DNA from 3 places in the Hymenobacter bucti genome. Region 3 is predicted to be linked to each of the others. Evidence: riboswitches for the same ligand, from Rfam matches in the RefSeq annotation. Region 3 holds a riboswitch; each other region holds the start of a gene.

Evidence for each region. A riboswitch is a leader RNA that binds a small molecule or an ion and turns the genes downstream of it on or off. The one in region 3 is predicted to bind cobalamin.
Region 1: it holds a riboswitch for cobalamin, as region 3 does, so the genes downstream of both, metE (5-methyltetrahydropteroyltriglutamate--homocysteine S-methyltransferase) here and ACFSDX_RS02325 (TonB-dependent receptor) in region 3, are expected to answer to the same signal.
Region 2: it holds a riboswitch for cobalamin, as region 3 does, so the genes downstream of both, ACFSDX_RS21665 (ABC transporter substrate-binding protein) here and ACFSDX_RS02325 (TonB-dependent receptor) in region 3, are expected to answer to the same signal.

Annotation. Positions count from the first base shown of each region.
Region 1 is NZ_JBHUFD010000003.1:520,583-527,837, reverse strand. It holds gene ACFSDX_RS09845 (GAF domain-containing protein) at 1-21, opposite strand, end outside; gene ACFSDX_RS09840 (NADPH-dependent F420 reductase) at 514-1,248, shown strand; gene ACFSDX_RS09835 (UBP-type zinc finger domain-containing protein) at 1,438-1,710, opposite strand; cobalamin riboswitch at 1,914-2,102, shown strand; gene metE (5-methyltetrahydropteroyltriglutamate--homocysteine S-methyltransferase) at 2,307-4,631, shown strand; gene ACFSDX_RS09825 (acyl-CoA thioesterase) at 4,873-5,283, shown strand; gene ACFSDX_RS09820 (hybrid sensor histidine kinase/response regulator transcription factor) at 5,417-7,255, opposite strand, start outside.
Region 2 is NZ_JBHUFD010000018.1:575,053-582,307, forward strand. It holds gene ACFSDX_RS21645 (response regulator transcription factor) at 1-312, shown strand, start outside; gene acs (acetate--CoA ligase) at 477-2,387, shown strand; gene ACFSDX_RS21655 (SDR family NAD(P)-dependent oxidoreductase) at 2,473-3,243, shown strand; gene kduI (5-dehydro-4-deoxy-D-glucuronate isomerase) at 3,385-4,215, shown strand; cobalamin riboswitch at 4,394-4,600, shown strand; gene ACFSDX_RS21665 (ABC transporter substrate-binding protein) at 4,692-5,843, shown strand; gene ACFSDX_RS21670 (iron chelate uptake ABC transporter family permease subunit) at 5,840-6,910, shown strand; gene ACFSDX_RS21675 (ABC transporter ATP-binding protein) at 7,090-7,255, shown strand, end outside.
Region 3 is NZ_JBHUFD010000001.1:587,028-594,282, reverse strand. It holds gene ACFSDX_RS02345 (TonB-dependent receptor) at 1-802, opposite strand, end outside; gene ACFSDX_RS02340 (Nramp family divalent metal transporter) at 1,079-2,452, opposite strand; gene ACFSDX_RS02335 (cation diffusion facilitator family transporter) at 2,672-3,667, shown strand; gene ACFSDX_RS02330 (DNA-3-methyladenine glycosylase) at 3,747-4,352, opposite strand; cobalamin riboswitch at 4,693-4,916, shown strand; gene ACFSDX_RS02325 (TonB-dependent receptor) at 5,080-7,104, shown strand; gene ACFSDX_RS02320 (YncE family protein) at 7,156-7,255, shown strand, end outside.

The DNA.
Region 1 (7,255 bases), on a different contig from region 3:
AAAGGTAGGGGTCAACGTCATGAGGAGTAGCGTGTAATCGATAGCAGGAAAGGAATAAAATGGGCATAACTTATTAACTAGCTAACTATAACAGGTATCACTGATTCGTACTTACGTAAGGCGCCGGGCGGCTGGATTTACTTTCAGGGTAAATTTTTTCGGATGAGTTCTTGATTACCAGCAGTTCTAACCAAATCAAGGAACAGCTTGCCCAGCCCGGCCCTGGCCGAAGCATTCGGCGCCACTTCCTCGGCCAAGCCAGTGCCCTAGGCGGCCTGGCGGATAACCCAGTGACCCCACCCCGCCCTAGGTCAGGCCGGGAGCTGCCCCGCACCTAAGCAGGCCGCTAAAAGCCGCCACAAACCGCACCAAGTAGCTCGTGCTAAAGGAGAAAGCAGCTGTGCTGAACTGACCCAGGTACCCAAAGAAAGCAATTGGCGCCCGCGGCTGTTTAGCTACTCGCAGCTACCCTAGGCGGCGGCATCACCCTTTCTTTAACGTGAACTTAAGAAGATGAAAATAGGAATCATTGGTGCCGGCTACATTGGCGGCACCCTCGCCGGCCGCCTTACCAAGCTGGGCCACACCGTAGCCATCGCCAACTCGCGCGGCCCGGAAACGCTGGCGGACCTGGCTGCAAAAACGGGGGCTATCGCCGTCACGGCCCACGAAGCCGCCCGCAGCGGGGAAATCATCATTGTAACTATTCCGCTAAAAAGCATTCCCAAGCTGCCCAAAGACTTGTTCGACGGCGTGCCCGCCAGCGTGCCGGTTGTTGACACGAGCAACTACTACCCCTTGCTGCGCGATGGCCAGCTTCCGGAGCTTGAGCAGGGCGACCTTACTGAGAGCGAGTGGGTGCAACAGCACCTAGGCCGCCCCGTAGTGAAAGTGTTCAACAACATCGCCTTTACGAGCCTTGAAAGCAGTGGCAAACCCGCGGGTACACCCGGCCGCGTGGGCCTACCGGTGGCCGGCGACGATGCCGCCGCCAAGCAAAAGGTGATGGCGCTGGTAGAGGAGCTGGGCTTCGACGCCGTCGACAACGGCAGCCTGCACGAGTCGTGGCGGCAGCAGCCCGGCACGCCGGTGTACGGCGCCGATTTGCCGGCCACGGAGCTTAAAAAGCAGCTGGAAAGTCTCGGCACCGAGCGCACTGAGGAGCAGCGCAAGCAGTTCGCGGCCAGCCACGTGGTGCAGGAAGAGCAGATGATAAAGCAGTACGGGTCGCAGCGCGGCGACAACTAGCACCACCAGCCCCACCAGCCTTTTAATGGCGCCTTTTTGAGCTAAAGACCACCCGCGAACTGTTTTGTCCACGGGTGGTCTTTAGCTTATAACTGGTCAGCAACCTACCTGCTAGTTGACTAGCATTTTGTTAACGGCCCGCTCTAATGATGACCGCCATTTTGCCGACCCTACCCACCAAAATCCATCTCAATATTCCATAAACGCCTCGTGGGGGTAGCACCAGGCCCAGCGCTCGCCGGGCTGGGCTGAGGTAATAACGGGGTGCTGGGTAGCGTGGAAGTGCTTGGTAGCGTGCTTGTTCTTCGAGTCGTCGCAGCAGCCCACGTGGCCGCACTCCTGGCAAATGCGCAGGTGTACCCAGGTATCGCCCAGGGCCACGCACTCGGGGCACACGTGGTGAGTATCGCGTTTGAGGTGGTGCAAGTCGAGAGCCTGCAAATGTTGGCAAGGGGCGTCCATGAGCGAAAAACGAGTTAAGAAGAAGGTTATTGGGCAGCCGGCGCAACGCCGGGCGGCGCTCGCAAAGTACTGGGTGGGTTACCAGATTGCGGTAGTGCGCCCGGCTTTCGTACCATATTTTCCTCGGTTTTTACCGCTTGGCGAGAACCCGGCGCGGTCGCCATTGGGGGCGGCGTGTATCTTCACGCCAGATTCTTTGCAATATTCAATTGCCGTAGGAAGGTTTTCGGGTAATACCGAGATTAATAAGGAACCGTGTGAGAATCACGGGCTGTCGCGCAACTGTAAGTACCGCAGCAAGTTATAGTCAGTTTATTTCCATTGCCCGGTTGGGTGAGAAGGAGGACTATAATGGTACAAGCCAGGAGACTTGCCTACCTACGACTTTAGACGAAGGCCCTCGCGAACTGGGGCGGTAGTCTGGCTGATTGAATTGCGGTGTGAACTGGCCGGGCGGGACGCCGCCCCGGGGCCAGCGGGCGTGCGCACGCCTTATTCGCACCGTGGTTCGGCTTGGCTGGCACAACTGCGGCAGGGCGCGGGGGCAGGCGCCCCTTGCGGAGAATGATTTTCATCATTCTAACCCCCAAGCTTTTATGCTTACGCACAACCTAGGCTACCCGCGCATTGGTAGCCAGCGCGAACTAAAGAAGGCTAGCGAAAAATACTGGGCCGGCACACTCAGCGCCGCCGAACTGCACCAAGTGGGCGCCCGCATCCGGGCCCAAAACTGGCAGCTGCAACAAGAAGCCGGCCTCGACCTGATACCGTGCCACGACTTCAGCTACTACGACCAGGTGCTAGACACGAGCCTATTGGTGGGTAATATTCCGGCTCGCTACACGCCGCTGGTGACCCAAAACCGCGACACGACCGAGCTGGATTTGTACTTCGCCATGGCGCGGGGCTACCAGCGCGACGGGCTCGATCTGACGGCCCTGGAGATGACCAAGTGGTTTGATACCAACTACCACTACCTGGTGCCCGAGTTTACCAAGGACCAGCAGTTTACGCTGTTCTCGACGCGCCTCTTCAATGAGTTTAACCAGGCCCATCAGCAGCTGGGCGCCGCGGCCAAGCCCGTGCTCCTAGGTCCGGTTTCGTACCTGCTGCTGGGCAAGGAGAAGGAAAGCGGCTTCCACCGCCTGGAGCTGCTGAGCCGCCTGCTGCCCGTGTACGAACTGGCGCTGAACCGCCTGCATCAGCAGGGCGCCGCCTGGGTGCAGCTCGACGAGCCCTGCCTGGTCCTCGACCTGACACTGGCCGAACGCGAGGCCTACCAGCGGGCCTACGCCCACCTCGCCCGCCGTTGCCCCGGCCTAAAAATAATGGTGGCCACCTACTTCGAGGGCCTGCGCGACAATGTCGAAACGGCCCTCAAGCTGCCCATCCACGCGCTGCATCTCGACCTGATACGCGCGCCCGAGCAGCTGGCGGCGGTGTTGCCGCTGGTGCCAAGCTGGCTCTCACTCTCCCTCGGAGTGGTCGATGGCCGCAACATCTGGAAGAACGACTACCAGGCTTCCCTGGCCCTGGTTGAGGCGGCCGTGGCGCTGCTCGGCCCCGACCGCGTGCTGCTGGCGCCCAGTTGCTCGCTGCTGCACAGCCCCTGCGACCTCGACCTAGAAACCAGCGAAGCTGGACTGTTGCCCGAAATCAAGCCCTGGCTCGCCTTTGCCAAGCAGAAGCTGGGCGAGGTGCGCGACCTGCACCAGCTGTCTACCCAGGCGCCCGGCAGCGCCGAGCTGCTAGCCCAGAATCAGGCCGCGCTGGCCAGCCGGCGGCAGTCGGCGCGCATCCACCGACAGCACATCAAGGAGCGCACGGCGGCCTTGACCGAGGCCGATGCCCGCCGCCAGAGCCCCTTTTCGCAGCGCATCATCGTGCAGCAGGCGCGGCTGCAACTGCCGCTATTTCCGACTACTACCATCGGCTCGTTTCCGCAGACCGAGGACATTCGGCAGCTGCGGGCGCGCTGGAAAAAGGGTGACCTAACCGACGCCGCTTACCAAACCGCGCTGCAACAAGCCACCGCCGAGGTGGTGCAGTGGCAGGAAGACCTAGGGCTCGACGTGCTGGTGCACGGCGAGTTTGAGCGCAACGACATGGTGGAGTACTTCGGCGAGCTACTCGACGGCTTCGCCTTCACCGGCCACGGCTGGGTGCAGAGCTACGGCAGCCGCTGCGTGAAACCGCCCGTTTTGTACGGCGACATTCACCGCCCGCAGGACATGACGGTGGCCTGGAGCACCTACGCGCAGTCCTTGACTACCAAGCCGATGAAGGGCATGCTGACCGGGCCGGTGACCATCTTGCAGTGGTCGTTTGTGCGCGACGACCAGCCCCGCGCCCTCACGGCGTTGCAGCTGGCGCTGGCCATCCGGGAGGAGGTGCAGGCGTTGGAAGCGGCCGGCATCGGCATCATTCAGATTGACGAGCCCGCCATCCGGGAGGGGCTGCCACTGCGCCGCACCGACTGGCCGGCCTATCTGGCCTGGGCGGTGCGGGCCTTCGGGGTGGCCGCCGCGGGCGTGCGCGACGAAACCCAGATTCACACCCACATGTGCTACTCGGAGTTCAACGACATGCTGCCCGCCATCGCGGCCCTCGACGCCGACGTGATTACGATGGAAACCTCGCGCTCGCAGATGGAGCTGCTCACCGCCTTCGCCGATTTCCAGTACCCTAACCAGATTGGGCCGGGCGTGTACGACATCCACTCGCCCCGCGTGCCCACCGTGGACGAGATGGTGGCCCTGCTCGAAAAAGCCCAGGCCATCGTGCCCGCCGAAAACCTGTGGGTAAACCCCGACTGCGGCCTCAAAACCCGCAAATGGCCCGAAACCGAAGCCTCCCTGCGCCAGATGGTGCAGGCCGCTACCCAGCTGCGGCAGGTGGCCGCCTTGCAGCCGGTTAGCTAGCCAGTAGCCTACCTAAGGGCCGGGCGGCGCGGTTGTCGCCCAGCCCGTTAAGATTTCCCCTCAAAAACGATAGCACTTGGCTGTCATGCAGAGCGTAGCGAAGCATCTCGCGTGGTGCAGTGAACTCTAGCGTCAGAGATTACTACACCACGCGAGATGCTTCGCTGCGCTCTGCATGACGACCGTCTTTACTCGATTACTGGCAGACAGTTAAACATCAAAAATTACCCTCTTACGTTCTATGGACTCCCTCGCTATCCAAATTGCCCGCGCCGAAACGCGCATCTTCAAAGCCGTATTTCCCAATACTACTAACCATTACGACACGCTTTTTGGCGGCGCCACGCTCATGCTCATGGATGAGGTCGCCTTTATCACGGCCACGCGCTTTTCGCGGCTCAAGATGGTGACCGTATCCTCCGACAAGGTCGATTTTACGCATCCCATTCCCGGCGGCTCGCTGGTCGAGCTCATCGGCAACGTAGCGCACGTAGGTAATACCAGCGTGCAGGTGCGCGTCGAGCTTTACGTGGAGCAGATGTATTCGGAGGACCGCCAACTGGCCGTTACCGGCCTGTTCACGTTCGTAGCGGTCGATGAGCACCGCCGGCCCGTGTCGGTGCGCTCGGGCGTAGGGTTGGTTCAGAGTTGAAGTGCGATAAAAAGCGGTCGTCATGCAGAGCGCAGCGAAGCATCTCGCGTGATGCAGTAATCCTAGGCGTTAGAATGTACTGCACCACGCGAGATGCTTCGCTGCGCTCTGCATGACAATCGTTTTTCACCCCCTACTCCTCCTCGTCAACCAGCGCGCCTTCGCGAGCGGGGCGGTGCTGGCGGGCGTACTCGGAGGGGGCCATGCCGTAGATTTTCTGGAAGGTCTTGCGGAAGTACTTCACATTCTCCACCCCTACCTCAAACGCGATTTCGGACACGCGCAGGCCGCTGTGGGCCAGCAGCTGGGCGGCGCGCTTCATGCGCACGTCGCGGATAAACTCGACCGTGGTTTGGCCCGTGATGCTTTTGATGCGGCGGTACATCACCGACTGGCTCATGCAGAGCGCCTCGGCCAGCACCACCACGCTGAAGGCGGGGTCGGTGAGGTGGGCTTCCACGGCGCGCATGGCCTGCTCCAGGAAGGTGCGGTCGGCGTCGGGGATGACGAGCTCGGTGGGCTCGAGTAGCAGCTGGCGCTGGTAGTATTCGCGCAGCTGGTGGCGGTTGCGCAGCAGCGTGGCCACTTTGGCTTGCAGCACCAGCGGATTGAAGGGCTTGGGCACGTAGTCGTCGGCGCCCAAGTCGAGGCCGGCTACCTCGTGCAGCGCAGCGGTGCGGGCCGTGAGCAGCAGCACCGGCACGTGGCTGGTTTTGGGGTGCTGCTTGAGGCGCTGGCACAGCTCGAGGCCATCGCTGCGCGGCATCATTACATCGCTGATAACTAGGGCCGGGGCTTGCTCGAGGGCCAGCTGCCAGCCTTCGAGGCCGTCGGCGGCGGCCACTACCTCGTAGTCGGCCGCGAAAAGCTGTTGCAAGTACTGGCGCACCTCGTCGTTGTCTTCCACCACCAGCAGGCGCGGGCGGGTGGCCAGCAGCACCGGCTCGTTGGGCAGGTCGAGGGCCTCGGCGTCGGGCAGCGCGGCCAGTGGCTCGGGCTGTTCGGCGTCGGGCACTAGGTCGCCGGGCTGCAAGTGGGCCTGGCCGAAGGGCAGCCGCAGCCGAAACGTGGTGCCCGACCCTACCTCGCTGGCCACCGCCACGCTGCCCCCGTGCCGCTCGGCAAACTGCTTGACCAGCGACAGCCCGATGCCGGTGCCCGTCATACGCAGCGTGTCGGTGTGCGAGGCTTGGTAATACGGGTCAAAAATGTGCGCCAGCTCGCTGGCCGCGATGCCGGCGCCGGTATCGACTACGCTTATCTCTAGGTAGTTGCCAACCGGCTGGCCGCTCTCAAACACAGCTTCGCCGCCCGGCGTACCCACCACCGTGGCCGCCAGCTCGATGCGCCCGCCCTCGGGCGTGTACTTAAAAGCGTTGGCCAGCAGGTTGGTGAGAATGATTTCGAGCTTGCTGCGGTCGAAGTACAGCCGCACGGCTTCAGCGGGCACGTCGAGCAGGTAGGTGAGGCGGCGCTCGGTGGCCTTTTGCTCAAACGCGGCGAACACCTCCCCCAGGAAGCGCACCACGTTGGCGTAGCTGGCGCGCAGCGGCACGTGGCCGGTTTCCACCTTCCGAAAATCGAGCAACTGGTTGACCAGGTCCAGCAGCTTGCGCGTCTGCTTGTGCATCAGCACCACCTTGTCGCGCAGGTGGTGGATGGGGCCCGCCGAGCCGATTATCTCCTCCATCGGCCCCAGAATGAGGGTGAGCGGCGTGCGCAGCTCGTGGCTCACGTTGGTAAAAAAGCCCAGCTTGAGGTTGGTAAGCTCCTTTTCCTTTTCGGCCTGAAACTGCTCCAGCGCCAGCTTGTTGCGCAGATTTTGCTGGGTCATTTCGGTGCGGCGGTAGAAAGCCACGGCCCCCACCAGCGCCAGGGCGTACCCTAGGTAGGCCCACCAGGTTTTGTACCACGGCGCCAGCACCTCAAACTGCATGGTGGCCGGCCGCGGCGACCACACGCCCTCGCCGTT
Region 2 (7,255 bases), on a different contig from region 3:
TTGATGCGCAAAAACGGCTACCAGGTCGGCATTGCGCGCAACGGCACCGAGGCCCTGGCCGCCATCACCCAAACGCCTTACGACCTAGTTTTGCTCGACGTGATGATGCCCGACGTGGACGGCTACCAGGTGTGCCGCGCCATTCGGGAAAACGCGGCTCGGGCCGCCACCAAGGTTGTGTTTCTCTCGGCCAAAAGCCAGCCCACCGACGTGCAGCAGGGCTACGCGGCGGGGGCCGACCTTTACATTGCTAAGCCCTTCAGCACCCGCCAGCTCATGGAAAAAGTCCGCGAGCTGCTGGTTATTAACTAGGCTAGATAACGGTCGTCATGCTGAGCTTGTCGAAGCATCTTGCGTGACGCAGTAACTTTTTACGTTAACAACGAAGCGGTAGAGATGCTTCGACAAGCTCAGCATGACAGACGGCTTTGACCGTCTTATACCATTCACTTTCAAATTCCCAACCAACCCCTACCATGGCCTCTCGCATTCGCACCCTCGAAGAATATAACGCCGCCTACCAGCAGGCCGCGGAGCACCCCGATATGTACTGGGGCAACGTGGCCGAAGAATTTACCTGGCGTAAAAAATGGGACACCGTGCGCGGCGGCGAGTTTTCGCCGGCCGGCACCAGCACCTGGTTCGACGGGGCCACGCTCAACATCACCGAGAACTGCCTCGACCGCCACCTCGCCACCCGCGCCAACAAGCTGGCCATCATTTTCGAGCCCAACGACCCTAAGGACCGCCACATCCGCCTGACCTACCGCGAGCTGCACGAGCAGGTGTGCCAGATGGCCAACGTGCTGCTCAACAACGGGGTGCAGAAGGGTGAGCGCGTCGTTATCTACATGCCCATGATACCCGAGCTGGCCGTGACGGTGCTGGCCTGCGCCCGCATTGGGGCGGTGCACTCGGTGGTGTTTGCGGGCTTCTCGGCCTCGGCCATTGCCGACCGCGTGAACGACGCCGACGCCACCTTCGTGGTCACGGCCGACGGCCTGAACCGCGGTGCCAAGCAAATACCCGTGAAAGGCGTGGTCGACGACGCCCTCCAAACCTGCCCCGGCGTGCGCGGCGTGCTGGTGATAGAGCACACCGGCTGGCCGGTGATTATGCAGGAAGGCCGTGATATCTGGTTTCACGACGAGGTGCGGGGCGTGGCCAAAGCCTGCCCGGCCGTCGAAATGAAGGCTGAGGACCCGCTCTTCATCCTCTACACCAGCGGCAGCACCGGCAAGCCTAAGGGCGTGGTGCACAGCACCGCCGGCTACATGGTATGGGCGCAGTACACGTTCCAAAACGTGTTTCAGGTGGAGGAAAACGACATTTACTGGTGCACCGCCGACATTGGCTGGGTGACCGGCCACACCTATTTGCTCTACGGGCCGCTGCTGAGCGGTAGCACCTCACTCATGTTCGAGGGCGTGCCGACCTACCCCTCGCCGGGCCGGTTTTGGGAGGTCATCGACAAGCACCACGTCTCGATTTTCTACACCGCGCCCACGGCCATCCGCTCGCTCATGGCGTACCCCCTCGACCACGTGCTGGCCTACTCGCTCAGCAGCTTGCGCGTCCTAGGGTCGGTGGGCGAGCCCATCAACGAAGAAGCCTGGCACTGGTACCACCAGCACGTGGGCAAGGGCCGCTGCCCCATCGTGGACACGTGGTGGCAGACCGAAACCGGCGGCATCATGATTTCGGCCCTGGCCGGCATCACGCCCAGCGTGCCCGCCCGCGCCGGCCTGCCGCTGCCCGGCGTGCAGCCCGTGCTGCTGGCCCAGGATGGCAGCGAGCTGGAAGGCAACGACCAGGAAGGTTACCTGGCCATTAAGGCGAGCTGGCCGGGCGTCATCCGCACCACCTGGGGCGACCACGAGCGCGCTCGCCAAACGTACTTCCAACCCTACCCCGGCTACTACTTCACCGGCGACGGCGCCCGCCGCGACGAGGCGGGCCTGTACCGCATCATCGGCCGCGTCGATGACGTGATTAACGTGAGTGGCCACCGCTTCGGCACCGCCGAAATCGAGAGCGCCATCAACGAAAGCCCCGACGTGGTGGAAAGCGCCGTAGTCGGCTACCCTCACGACGTGAAGGGCCAGGGCATCTACGCTTACGTCATTTGCCGCAATGGCCTGCCCGACAACGACCTCGACCGCCAGCGCGTGGAAGGCAGCATCATCGAGTCGGTGGTGGCCCACATCGGCCGCATCGCCAAGCCCGATAAGATACAGCTGGTGAGCGGCTTGCCCAAAACCCGCTCGGGCAAAATCATGCGCCGTATCCTGCGCAAGGTAGCCGAGGGCGAAACCACGAACCTAGGCGACACCACCACGCTGCTCGACCCGCTGGTAGTGGAAGAGATTGTGGCGGGCAAGAAATAAGCCCTGATTTAAATTCAAGAACGCCGCCCGGACTCCGGGCGGCGTTCTTACTTTTGGCACAATCGATTTACTTCCCCGCCACCCCATGAGTGTAGATTCCCTCTTTCGCCTCGACGGCAAAATCGCCTTAGTCACTGGCAGCAACCGCGGCATCGGCCAGGGCATGGCCCTAGGTCTCGCGGAGGCGGGCGCCGACATCATTGGCGTATCGGCCACGATGGCCGCCGATGGTGGCGAAACCGGCCGACAGGTGCGCGCCCTAGGTCGGCAATTCCACGCCTATCAGGCCGATTTCAGTCAGCGCGCCAGCGCCGACGCCTTTACCGAAAAGGTGCTGGCTGACTTTGCGCAGATTGATATTTTAGTAAATAACGCGGGCACCATTCGCCGCGCGCCCGCCGCCGAGCATTCCGATGAGGATTGGGACAACGTGCTGGCTATCAACCTAGACTCACCCTTTCGACTGGCCCGCGCCATCGGCGGCCGAATGCTCAAGCAGGGCTCGGGCAAAATTATTTTTACGGCTTCGCTGCTCACCTTCCAGGGTGGTATCAATGTGCCGGGCTACGCGGCTAGCAAGGGCGCCATCGGCTCGGTAGTGAAGGCCTTGGCTAACGAGTGGGCCGGCAAAGGCGTGAACGTGAACGGTATCGCACCCGGCTACATCGCCACCGACAACACTGAGGCTCTCCGCAACGACCCCGACCGTTCGGCCAGCATCCTAGGTCGCATTCCGGCCGGCCGCTGGGGCGAAGCTGCCGACTTCAAAGGCCCGGTAGTGTTCCTGTCTTCCGAGGCCGGCGCCTACGTGCACGGCACCATCCTCACCGTAGACGGCGGCTGGATGGGCCGCTAAGCCTAAAGTAGCCACCAGCACCAGCACCAGCACGCGCGGCCCCATCTCACTAAAAGTAAAATTCTCCTTACCAAGAGCCAGTCAGCCCGCCGCAGGCGGGCGTATCTGCGAAATCCGTTAAATCCGCTAAATCTGCGATTTATGAAACAACGCTTTGCCATTGGCCCCCGCGAAACCGCCGGCCTGAATACCACCGGTTTGCGCGAGCATTTTCTGATTGAGAATATCTTCACGCCCGGCGCCATCGAGCTGACCTACACCCACTACGACCGCATGATAGTGGGCGGCGCCATGCCCACCGAGGCCAGCCTGCCGCTGCCCAACCCCGATAATCTCAAGGCTAATTTCTTTCTGGAGCGCCGCGAGCTGGGCGCCCTCAACGTGGGCGGCGCGGGCCAGATTGTGGTCGATGGCACCACCTACGACCTAGGTAACCAGGACTGCCTCTACGTGGGCAAGGGCAGCAAGGAGGTCGAATTTAAAAGCCTGAACGCGGCCGAGCCGGCCAAATTTTACCTGCTTTCGGCGCCCGCGCACAAGGAATATCCTACCACCCGCCGCACCCAGGCCGAGGCCACGCCCGTGCAAATGGGCGCGATGGAAACCGCCAACGAGCGCACCATCTACAAGTACATCTTCAACGAAGGCCTCGCCAGCTGCCAGCTCGTGATGGGACTCACCCAGCTCAAGCCCGGCTCGGTCTGGAATACCATGCCTTCGCACGTGCACGACCGCCGCATGGAGGCGTACCTGTACTTTAACATGAACAACGGCCAGCGCATCCTGCACATGCTGGGCGAGCCCCAGGAAACGCGCCCGCTGTGGGTGAGCAACGAGCAGGCCATTCTGTCGCCGCCGTGGTCTATCCACACCGGCTGCGGCTCGGCGGCCTACGCCTTCATCTGGGGCATGGCGGGTGAGAATTTGGAATATACCGACATGGACCAAGTGGCGCTGGCCGATTTACGGTAGGGCGTGTACCGTGAACGCTGCGCGTCCGCGAGTCAACTGGCTACCCACGTGCGGACGCGTAGCGTCCACGGCACAGCACCAACGCCTACTTTTCTGCTTCGCACCAGCAGAGGGGTAGGCGTTGGTGCTGGCTACCTAGGCTTGCCAGTAGCAAAAACCCGACGCAGCAATTGTCCAGTACCTTTGCTCGCGGAATGGTAGCCGGCCTGGGGTAACACCTAGGCGGGTTTTAAAAGGGAAGCCGGTGCGAGTCCGGCGCAGTCTCCGCTGCTGTAACCCCGCGCACCAAGCCGGCCGAAAAGTAGTGCCACTGAGCTGCCCGGCAGCTTGGGAAGGCCTCGGCCGGTGGGGAAGCCAGAAGACCTGCCACGCCACTTCACCGCCACAGCTTTCGGCAGAAAGGCTCGCCCATGACTCATGCTTTTGCGCCTGGCCGGTTGGGTCGAGGCCGCTTTTTTTCTTCGCTTCACGCGGGCTTGCTACTGGCTGGCTTGGTGCTGGCGAGTACCCTAGGGGCCGCTGGCCAGGCGGCCGCATCGCGTGCTGTGCCGCAACGGGCTGGGGCCACGCCGCAGGTGTTGGCACGCACCACAGTGCGCTACGCCAAGGGCTTCACTATTCAGTACTTGCCCGGGTATAAGGTGCTGACCATCCTCAGCCCCTCGGGCCAGCAGACCACGGCTACGCGCTACGCGCTGGTGCCGCGCGGCCGGGCGCACCCGGCTGGTTTTGTGGCCAGCCAGGTTATCGAAACGCCCATTCGCAGCCTGGTGGGGCTGTCGTCGCTGCACGTGGCGCTGGCCGATTTCCTAGGTGCCAGCGACGTGCTGGTGGGGCTCGGGAGCCTGCAATACGTGTCGGCCGTGCCGGTGCGGCAGCGCATAGCGCAGGGCAAAATTTTTGCCGTGGGCGATGGCCGCGAGCTGAATAATGAGCTACTTATCGCGCATCAGCCCGACCTGGTAATGGCTACCGGCTGGCCCGGCGAGGGCTTGCGCAAATACCAAACCCTACAGCAGGCCGGCATCCCGGTGCTGCTCAACTCGGAGTGGGTCGAAACGACCCCCCTGGGCCGCGCTGAGTGGGTGAAAGTGCTGGCTGCCCTGCTCGACAAAGAGGCACTGGCCAACCAGAAATTCGACCAAATAGCCCGCGAATACGAGCGCCTGGCCGCGCTGGTCCGCCAGCAAACCAAGCGTCCGCAGGTCATTGTCAATCTGCCGTTTAAGGATACGTGGTACGTGCCTGAAGCCGGCAATTATATGACGCAGTTTTTGCGCGATGCGGGCGGCGCCTACCACTGGGCCGGCGTGAAGGCCACCGGTAGCCTGCCCCTCACGGTGGAAGCCGTGGCGCCCGTGGCCCTCACCGCCGATTACTGGCTACACACCGGCACCCTCACGACCAAGGCTGCCGTGGTGACCCAGGATGCGCGCTTCGCCGCGTTTCGCCCCTTCAAAACCGGCCAGCTCTACAACAACAACCGCCGCACCAACGCCCAGGGCTCCAACGACTACTGGGAATCGGGCGCAGTGCGGCCCGACCTGGTACTCGGCGATTTAATCCAAATACTGCACCCGGCGCTGCTGCCCGGCCGGCAGCTTTATTATTACCAAAAGCTAAAGTGAGTACCTCCCCTCGACCCTTGCCGGTGGCGGGCGCGGCCCGGCGCCCGGCCGCCTGGCTGCTCGGCCTAGCCGGGCTGCTGGTCGGGTGCTTCGTGCTCGATATTGCCCTAGGGTCGGTGCGGATTCCGCCGGCGGCGGTGGTACGCATCCTCTTCGCCCGCGCCGCCGAGCCGGGCCCCTGGACGTTTATCGTCAACCAGATTCGGCTGCCCAAGGCCTTGACAGCCGTGCTGGTGGGCAGCGGCTTGGCGGTGAGCGGCTTGCAAATGCAGACGTTGTTTCGCAACCCCCTGGCTAGTCCGTCGGTGCTGGGTATTTCGGCGGGGGCGGGCCTGGGCGTGGCGGCCCTGCTGCTGGCGGGCGGCAGCGCGGCGAGCGTCTACGTCATCCGGCAGCTGGGGCTGGGCGGCAGCTGGGCACTGGTGGCGGCCGCCACCGCTGGCGCGGGGCTCATAATGGCCTTGGTGCTGGGCCTCTCGGCCCGCGTGCGCGACAACGTGGTGATGCTCATCGTGGGCATGATGATAAGCAGCTTGTCGGTGGCCATCGTAAGCTTGTGGCAATACTTCAGCGCCCCCGAGCAAATTCAGGAGTACCTGCTCTGGACGTTTGGCTCCCTAGGGGGCGTGGTGGGGCCGCAGTTGGCGGTGCTGGCGCTGGCCGTGGGGGCGGGGCTGCTGCTGGCCTTTGCCTCGGCCAAGCCGCTGAATGCGCTGCTGCTGGGCGAAAATTACGCCCGCAGCCTGGGCCTCACGGTGGGCCGCTCGCGTACGCTCACCATTGCCAGCACGAGCCTGCTGGCGGGCAGCATCACGGCCTTTTGCGGGCCGATTGGCTTCATCGGTATCGCGGTGCCGCACCTGGTGCGCGGCCTGCTCGGCACTGCCGACCACCGAATTTTGCTGCCCGCCGCCTGCTTGGCTGGCGCGGCTCTCATGCTGCTCTGCGACTGCCTCACGCAGCTGCCCGGCAGCCAAGCAGCGCTGCCGGTGAGCATCGTAACCTCGCTGCTGGGGGCGCCGGTGGTGCTGTGGGTGGTACTGCGCCGCAAAGGAATGCGGGTGTGAGGGCGGGAATTGAGTGCGGTCAGGCTTCCCTGCGTTCAGCATGACAGATGTAGCTTTCGTTAATAGAACCGCAAAAATCGTTTGTCATTGCGAGCAAAGCGAAGCAATCGCATTAGGACGAGCCGCTCAGGGGGGATTACTTCGCTCGCAATGACAAACGATTTTTGCATAAGTCCTATATGACCGAAAACGATAACTTGTCTGTTTCCCCGCACGAATACGCTGCTCCCCTTCTCACGTCGAAAGACCTGACCATCGGTTACCGTACCAGCGGCCGGGCGACCAAAGTCATCGCCGGTCCCTTATCGCTGGCCCTGCGCCCCGGCGAATTGGTATGCCTGCTGG
Region 3 (7,255 bases):
TGGCGCGGAAGCTCGTTTGCAGGCCGTTTTTCTGGTAATTCAGACCTAGGGACGCGCCCAGCAGGCCGTTCACCGACTGGTACTCGGCCAGCGCTTCGCCATGCAGCTCGCCGGACGGGCCGCCGGGCAGCGCCGGAATCAGGTTGACTACCCCGGCCACGGCGTCGGAGCCGTAGAGCAGGCTGGCCGGGCCCTTCACCACCTCCACCCTATCGATGCCGTAGCCATCTACCTCAATGCCGTGCTCGTCGCCCCACTGCTGCCCCTCCTGGCGCAAGCCGTTGAAGAGCGTCAGCACGCGGTTGTACCCCAGACCCCGAATGAAGGGCTTACTCACGTTGGGCCCTGTGGTCACGGCGCTCAGCCCCGGCACGCCCCGCACGGCCGCGTCGATGACGTTGGTGCTGGCATTGATGCGGATTTCGCGCTGGCTCAGCGCCGCGATGGGCACCGGCGAGCGGCGGATTTCGGTGGCCCGCCCTACCCCGGTCACTACGACTTCGCCCAGGGCTTTTTCGCTGGCCGCCAGCTTTATCAGCAAAGGCTGGGCGAGCGGCAGCGTCACGGCCGGGCGGGCCAACAAGTAGCCCACAGCGCTGATTTCCAGCTGCTGCGGCCCGGCGGGCAGGTCCGGCAAGGCGAAGTCGCCCGCCGCGTCGGCGGTAGTGCCCTGGTGCAGCGCGGGCAACGCCACGCTGGCGTAGGGCACGGGGCGGCCGGCGGCATCCTGCACGCGGCCGCGCAGGGCCTGGGCGGGGGCTAGAAGGGGCGTAAGTAACAGGCAGAGGAGAAGTTGCTTCATAGAATACCCGGTAGTAAAAGCCCGTACCTAGGGGCAAGGCGCGGCCCAGAGCCAGCTTTGCAGCCGCTTGAAAAAGGAGGAAACCAGTTGTTTAAATACTTGTCAGGCTCGCCGCCCATCAACCCCACCCCCTAGCCCCCTCCCCTCCGGGAGAGGGCGGACTAGCCGTTAGCTATAGTTTCTAAAAGCTCGAACTAGAAGCTAGTCCCCCCTCTCCCGGAGGGGAGGGGGCTAGGGGGTGGGGTCCGCGTAAGGTCCACGCCCACCGAGCCGCCATTACCCCACCACCGTTTGCCAGAGCAAAAACACGTTGAGCGCAATGATGAGGCCCGCCACGGCCCAGGCCACCACGCGCACCCAAGGCCGGTTCACGAACACGCCCATTTTGACTTTGTCACTGGTAAAGAGCACCAGCGGCACTACCGCAAACGACAGTTGCAGCGACAGCACTACCTGGCTGAAAACCAGCAGTTGGCCGGTGCCTTTTTCGCCGTACAGAATGGCGACCACTAGCGCCGGCACCACCGCCACCAGCCGCGTGATGAGGCGGCGCAGCCAGGGCTTGAGGCGCAGATTGAGGAAACCTTCCATCACAATCTGGCCGGCTAGAGTGCCGGTTAGCGTCGAGCTTTGGCCTGAGGCCAGCAGCGCGATGGCGAATACCACGCTGGCAGCGCCCGCGCCCAGCACCGGCGTCAGCAGTTTGTGAGCATCGGCAATGTCGGCCACGTCTTCGTGGCCCTTGCCGTGGAAGGCGGCGGCGGCCGTGACCAAGATGGCCGCGTTCACAAAAAACGCCAGGAACAGGGCTACCGTGGAGTCGATGGTGGCAAACTTGATGGCTGAGCGCTTGCCGGCTTCGGTGGGCTCTATCTGGCGCACCTGCACGATGCTGCTGTGCAGGTAGAGATTGTGAGGCATCACGGTGGCGCCTAGGATGCCGATAGCGACGTAGAGCATGGCCGGGTTCGTCACCACTTGTAGCTGCGGCACCAGGCCGTGGGCCAGGCCTAGCCAGTCGGGCTTCGAGGCGATGATTTCGTAGAGGAAGCAGGCGAATATCAAGAAGATAAGGCCGGCTACCAGGCTCTCAATCAGCTTAAAGCCTTTGTTTTGCATGAGCAGCACCAGCAGCACGTCGAGCGTGGTGATGGCCACGCCCCAGGGCAGCGGCAAGCCGAAGAGCAGGTTGAGCGCGATGGCCGAGCCGATAACCTCGGCCAAATCGCAGGCCGCAATGGCGACCTCACAGAGCACCCAGAGGCCGACAGCCACGGGCTTGGAGTAGTTGTCGCGGCAGGCCTGGGCCAGGTCGCGGCCAGTCACGATGCCGAGCTTGGCCGCTAGGTGCTGCAAGAGCATCGCAAACAGGTTCGAGATGAGCACCACGCTCAAAAGCGTGTAGCCGAAGCGAGCGCCGCCGGCCAGGTCGGTGGCCCAGTTGCCGGGGTCCATATAGCCCACGGCCACCAGTAGCCCCGGCCCCCAGTAGGCCCGAAACTTGCGCCAGAACGATGCGCCCGCGGCGGGCATTTCGATGCTGGCGTGAACCTCGCTAAGCGAAGTGCCGCGGCGGGCGTGGCGCCAGCCCGGCTCGGGGAGAGCGGTGGCTTCGGTAGAGATATCGACGGGGGTAGTAGTGGGTAACAACACGTAAGTAACTAGCAGATTAAAACAAAAGTAGCTGAATTTTTAGACTAACCTAAAAATTATTTTAAACTACCCTAAATACCGCGAAAGCGCGTAAAAAGTTTTCTCCTCAGGGCGCCGCATCGGCACCAGCGCAACGCGGCCGCGGTTGGGAGTCTTTTACGGCCGCACCCGCCAGCCCCGTTTCGTGTCGACCTTTGGGGGCCCAATCCATTTTTTATGTCTGCTTCGCCTGGCCTCAAGCGCCGCCTAGGTCTGCTCTCGCTGGTGGTGAGCGTGGTGCTGGTGCTCACCAAGTTCTACGCCTACCAGCTCACCCACTCGCAGGTAGTGCTCACTGATGCGCTCGAAAGCATTATCAACGTGTTTACCAGCGGCTTCGCCCTATACAGCCTCTACCTGGCCGACCTGCCCAAGGACGAAAACCACCCCTACGGCCACGGCAAAATCGAGTACTTGTCGGTGGGCTTCGAAGGCGCGCTGATTTTTATTGCGGGCGCGTTTATTCTCTACAGCGCCACGCTCAGCTTCCTGCATCCGCACCCGGTAGCGCAGCCCGACTGGGGCGTGGCGCTGCTGGCGAGCACGGCGGTGGTCAACTTTGGCCTAGGCATGTGGCTGGTGCGGGCCGGGCGCCGGATGCAGTCGGTGGCGCTGGTCGGCGATGGGCAGCACCTCTACATCGACGCGCTCACGAGCATTGTGTCGTCGGCGGCGCTGGTACTGGTGCACTTCACGGGCGTACTGCGCTTCGATGCGGGCGCGGCGCTGGCCCTAGGCGCCTTCATTTTGTATAACGGCTACCGCATGCTGCGCAGCGCCGTGGGCGGCCTCATGGACGAGAGCGACGCCGCCACTGTGGCCGAAGTTATCGCCGAACTCCAGCGCCTGCGCCGCCCCTCCTGGATTGACGTGCACAACCTGCGCGTGCAGCGCTACGGTGCTAACCTGCACATCGACTGCCACATGCAGATACCGTACTACTTCTCCTTGGAGAAAGTACACACCCAAATTCACGAGGTGGAGGAGCTGATTCGGGCGCGCTTCGCGGCGGTCGAAATCGAGATGTTTGTGCACGCCGACCCGTGCTCCTACGCCGCCTGCTCGCTGTGCCACATGCCTGATTGCCCCGTGCGCCGCCACGCCTTCGAGCACGAGGTACCGTGGGACATCCACAACGCCGTGAAAGACGAGCGCCACCATCTGGTCAATTAACATTTAACAATTAGCATTTAACAGCTTAGCAACGAAGCACAGACGAGCTGTTAAATGCTAATTGTTAAATGTTAATTGATTACTTCGCTGGGCTGGTCCACTTGCTGTCCTTCAAGCGGAAGCGCCAGGGCAAGGCCACGGCCTCGGCGCCCGCATATTCGAGGCCCACGCGGGAGCTGGCGATGACGTTGTCAGGTAGAATTTTCTCCTCGTGGTCCTCAAACCAGATGTGCGGGCCGGCTACCAATTCGCCGGTGAGGGCGGGCGTGAGACCTAGGGCCTGGCTCAGCACGCCGGGGCCAGCAGTGAGGTTGCGGGCCACGACGGCCAGCCCCCGGCGGCGCAGCATCACGTCGAGGCCTTCGAGCGGCTCGATGGCCCGGATAAGTACCGTATCGGGGTGCGCGGCATCGTAGGTGGTGATGTTGAAGAGCGTGTGTACCCGGTACACGGTGTAGAGGTAGGCGGTGCCGCCCGGCTGGTAGAGCCCCTGCGCCTGCTTGGCCTTGCGCTGCAAGTGCAGCGTAATACTCGGGTCGCCCTCGTGCCGATACGCCTCGGTTTCGACGATGCGCCCGCCCGTCAGCTCGCCGTCGATACGGGTAAACACGTGCTTACCCAATAGCTCATGGGCAATGGCAAGCACATCGGGCCTCTCAAAAAATCGCAGATTTAACGAATTCAACGGATTGCGCGGATACGCCCGCCTGCGGCGGGCTGACTAGGCTGAGTATACAGTTGAGCTAGTGTACGGGCCTAGGGGCTGCTCGGCTGATGGTTGAGACTTAATTACCACCAGCTAATAGTTATCACTAAAGCACTCATGTGGTAGCTACTACTGACAGCTACCAGCAGTAGCTAACACATAATAATTATCAGCAAGAGTAGCCCCACGCCCCAGCCTACCCCGCCAGCCACCCATCTCGCGCCAGCAAAGTCCGTAAGCAGCCAGCGCAGCGAGTGTAAGCCCGCCCGCCGCAGGCGGGCGTATCCGCGCAATCCGTTGAATCCGTTAAATCTGCGGTCTATCTTTGCACTGCCACGGTGACCGAGCTTTCTTTCCAGGGAGTGAGGTTGAAAAGGGAATCCGGTTCAATGCCGGAGCTGTCCCCGCAACTGTACGCGCTACATCGGGGTGGGCACCCCACGCCACTGCCAGCGGCGGCTATCAGCTTGATAGCCAATGCAGCGGGAAGGCCGCCCACCCGGCAGCGCAAGCCAGGAGACCTGCCAGGGCACTTACCAGGTTCAGCGCTCGCGGAGGACGGGCGGAGAATGGAAGCGCGCGTCCGCGCCCGGCCCTAGGCTGGGCAAAACCGCCGTTTCCGGCCTCAGCTTCAGCGTGGCTGGCCGTTTATTCGGCCGACTCACAACGGGGTTTTGAGCTGAATTTTCGCTTGAAAATTTAGTTCGTGTCAGTTTTTTCTTCGTTATCACGCATTTTTTCCGGCGCTAGCCGCGGGCCGGCGGGCTATGCCCTTTCGTTAACCCTAGGGCTGTTGGCTACCCTAGGCGGCCACGCTCAGGCCCTAGGACCCCGCCCCGACACGCTCGGCGGCCGGCGCCACCGGCTGCCCGAGGCGCAGGTGCGCGCCGTGCGGCCCGAGCGCTTTGCAGTGGGCAGCCAGCGGCTCGAAGTTGATTCGGCGGCGCTGGCGCAGTACCGGGGCGGCACGGCGGCCGACGTGCTGGGGGCGCGCTTGGGGCTGTATATCAAGAACTACGGGCCGGGGCAGCTGGCCACGCTCTCGCTACGGGGCACCTCGGCCCAGCACACCGCCGTGCTCTGGAACGGCCTCAACATCGGGCTGCCCACCCTCGGGCAGAATGACTTGACGCTGCTGCCCATCAGCGGCAATACGCAGCTTTCGGTGCAGCTGGGGCCGGCCGCCGCGCTCTACGGCAGCGGCGCCGTGGGCGGCGCCCTAGTGCTGCGCACCGAGCCCGACTGGCGGCCCGGCCTGCGCGGCAGCGTGCAAACCGACCTAGGCAGCTTTGGCCTGCGCGGCGGCAGCCTGGAGGCCCGCACCGCCACCGCTACCGTGGCCGTGCGCGTGGCCGCCAGCTACCGCCAGGCCCAGAACGATTACCCTTACCTAGTGCGCGAGCCCGGTGGCCTGGTGCGCTACACCATGCGCAACGCCGCCCTGCGCCACCAGTGGAGCATCAGCCCCGACATCGCGTGGCGGGTGGGCACGGCCGGCGAGCTCACGGCCGCGGTGTGGCTGACCGATGCCGACCGCGAAATCCAGCAGGGCACGGGCGTGGCCGGCTCCAACGCCCGCGAAATCGACCAGAGCCGCCGCCTGGTGCTGGGCTACCGGCAAGTCACGCCGCGCGGCGGGCAGTGGCAGGTGCGCGGCGCCTGGTTTGAGGACATTATTAATTACTCTGACCAAGGCGCGGTCAGCAACTCGCGGGTGCGCACCACCCAGAGTCAGGCCGAGTACACCGCGCCGCTGGGTGCGCGCGCCAGCCTGCGCCTAGGGGTCGAGGCCCAGCATTTTGGCGCCGTGGTCGATGGCTACGGCGCCGAACCCATCACCGAAAACCGCGCCGCAGCCTTCGGCCTGCTGCGCTACGACCCGCGCCCTGGCCTGCGCCTCTCGGCCAATGTGCGACAGGCGGCCCTGCCCGCCGGCCTGGCGCCCCTCACCCCCACCCTAGGCGCTGAGTGGGACCTGCACCGGCCCCCGGCGCCCGACTCGCTGGCCGCGGCCGACCGGCCGGGCCTCACCCTTAAGGCTAGCATCGCCCGCACCTACCGCGCCCCCACTCTGAATGAGCGCTATTGGCGGCCGGGCGGCAACCCCGACCTGTTGGCCGAATCGGGCCACGGCTACGAAGCCGGGCTGCACCACCGCGTGGCGCCGGGCGCCCGATTGGTACTCGAAAGCGAGCTTACGGCCTTTTACCAGCTGGTAAACAACTGGGTGCAGTGGCTGCCCCTGGGCGCGGGCGGCAGCTACTCGCCGCGCAATCTGCGCCAGGTGCGCAGCCAAGGCCTCGAGGCCAGCACGGCCCTGCGCGGACACCTAGGGCGCTACCGAGCGACCGCGCGCCTGGCCTACAGCTACACCCAAACCCAAAAAACCCAGGGCGTGGCCGTCGATACCGACCCCGTGGGCGTGCAACTCGCCTACGTACCGCTACACCGTGCCAACTTCACCACCGACCACGCGTGGCGGGGCTGGCTGGGCAGCGCCACCTACACCTTCATGAGCTACGTGTATACCGATGCCTCGGCCAGCAGCTTTTTGCCGTCGGTGGGGCTGCTGAGCGGCACGCTGGGCCGTACCCTGCCGCTACCCGGCCGCACCAGCCTCACGCTGCTGCTCCAGAGTACCAACCTGCTCAACCGCACCTACGACAGCTACCCGGCCCGGCCGGCACCACCTAGGGCCTACAGCATCAGCCTACGCTTTGCTTATAACTAATTTTCAATTTATTAACCCTTTTTAGCCGACGTTCGGCCTTTTCTGCTTCTTATGAAGAAACCTCTGCTCGCGCTCCTGTTCGGAGCTACGCTGCTGGCTAGCTGCGACCCTGACAACAATAATAACCCGGTGCCAACCACCAGCAGCGTCT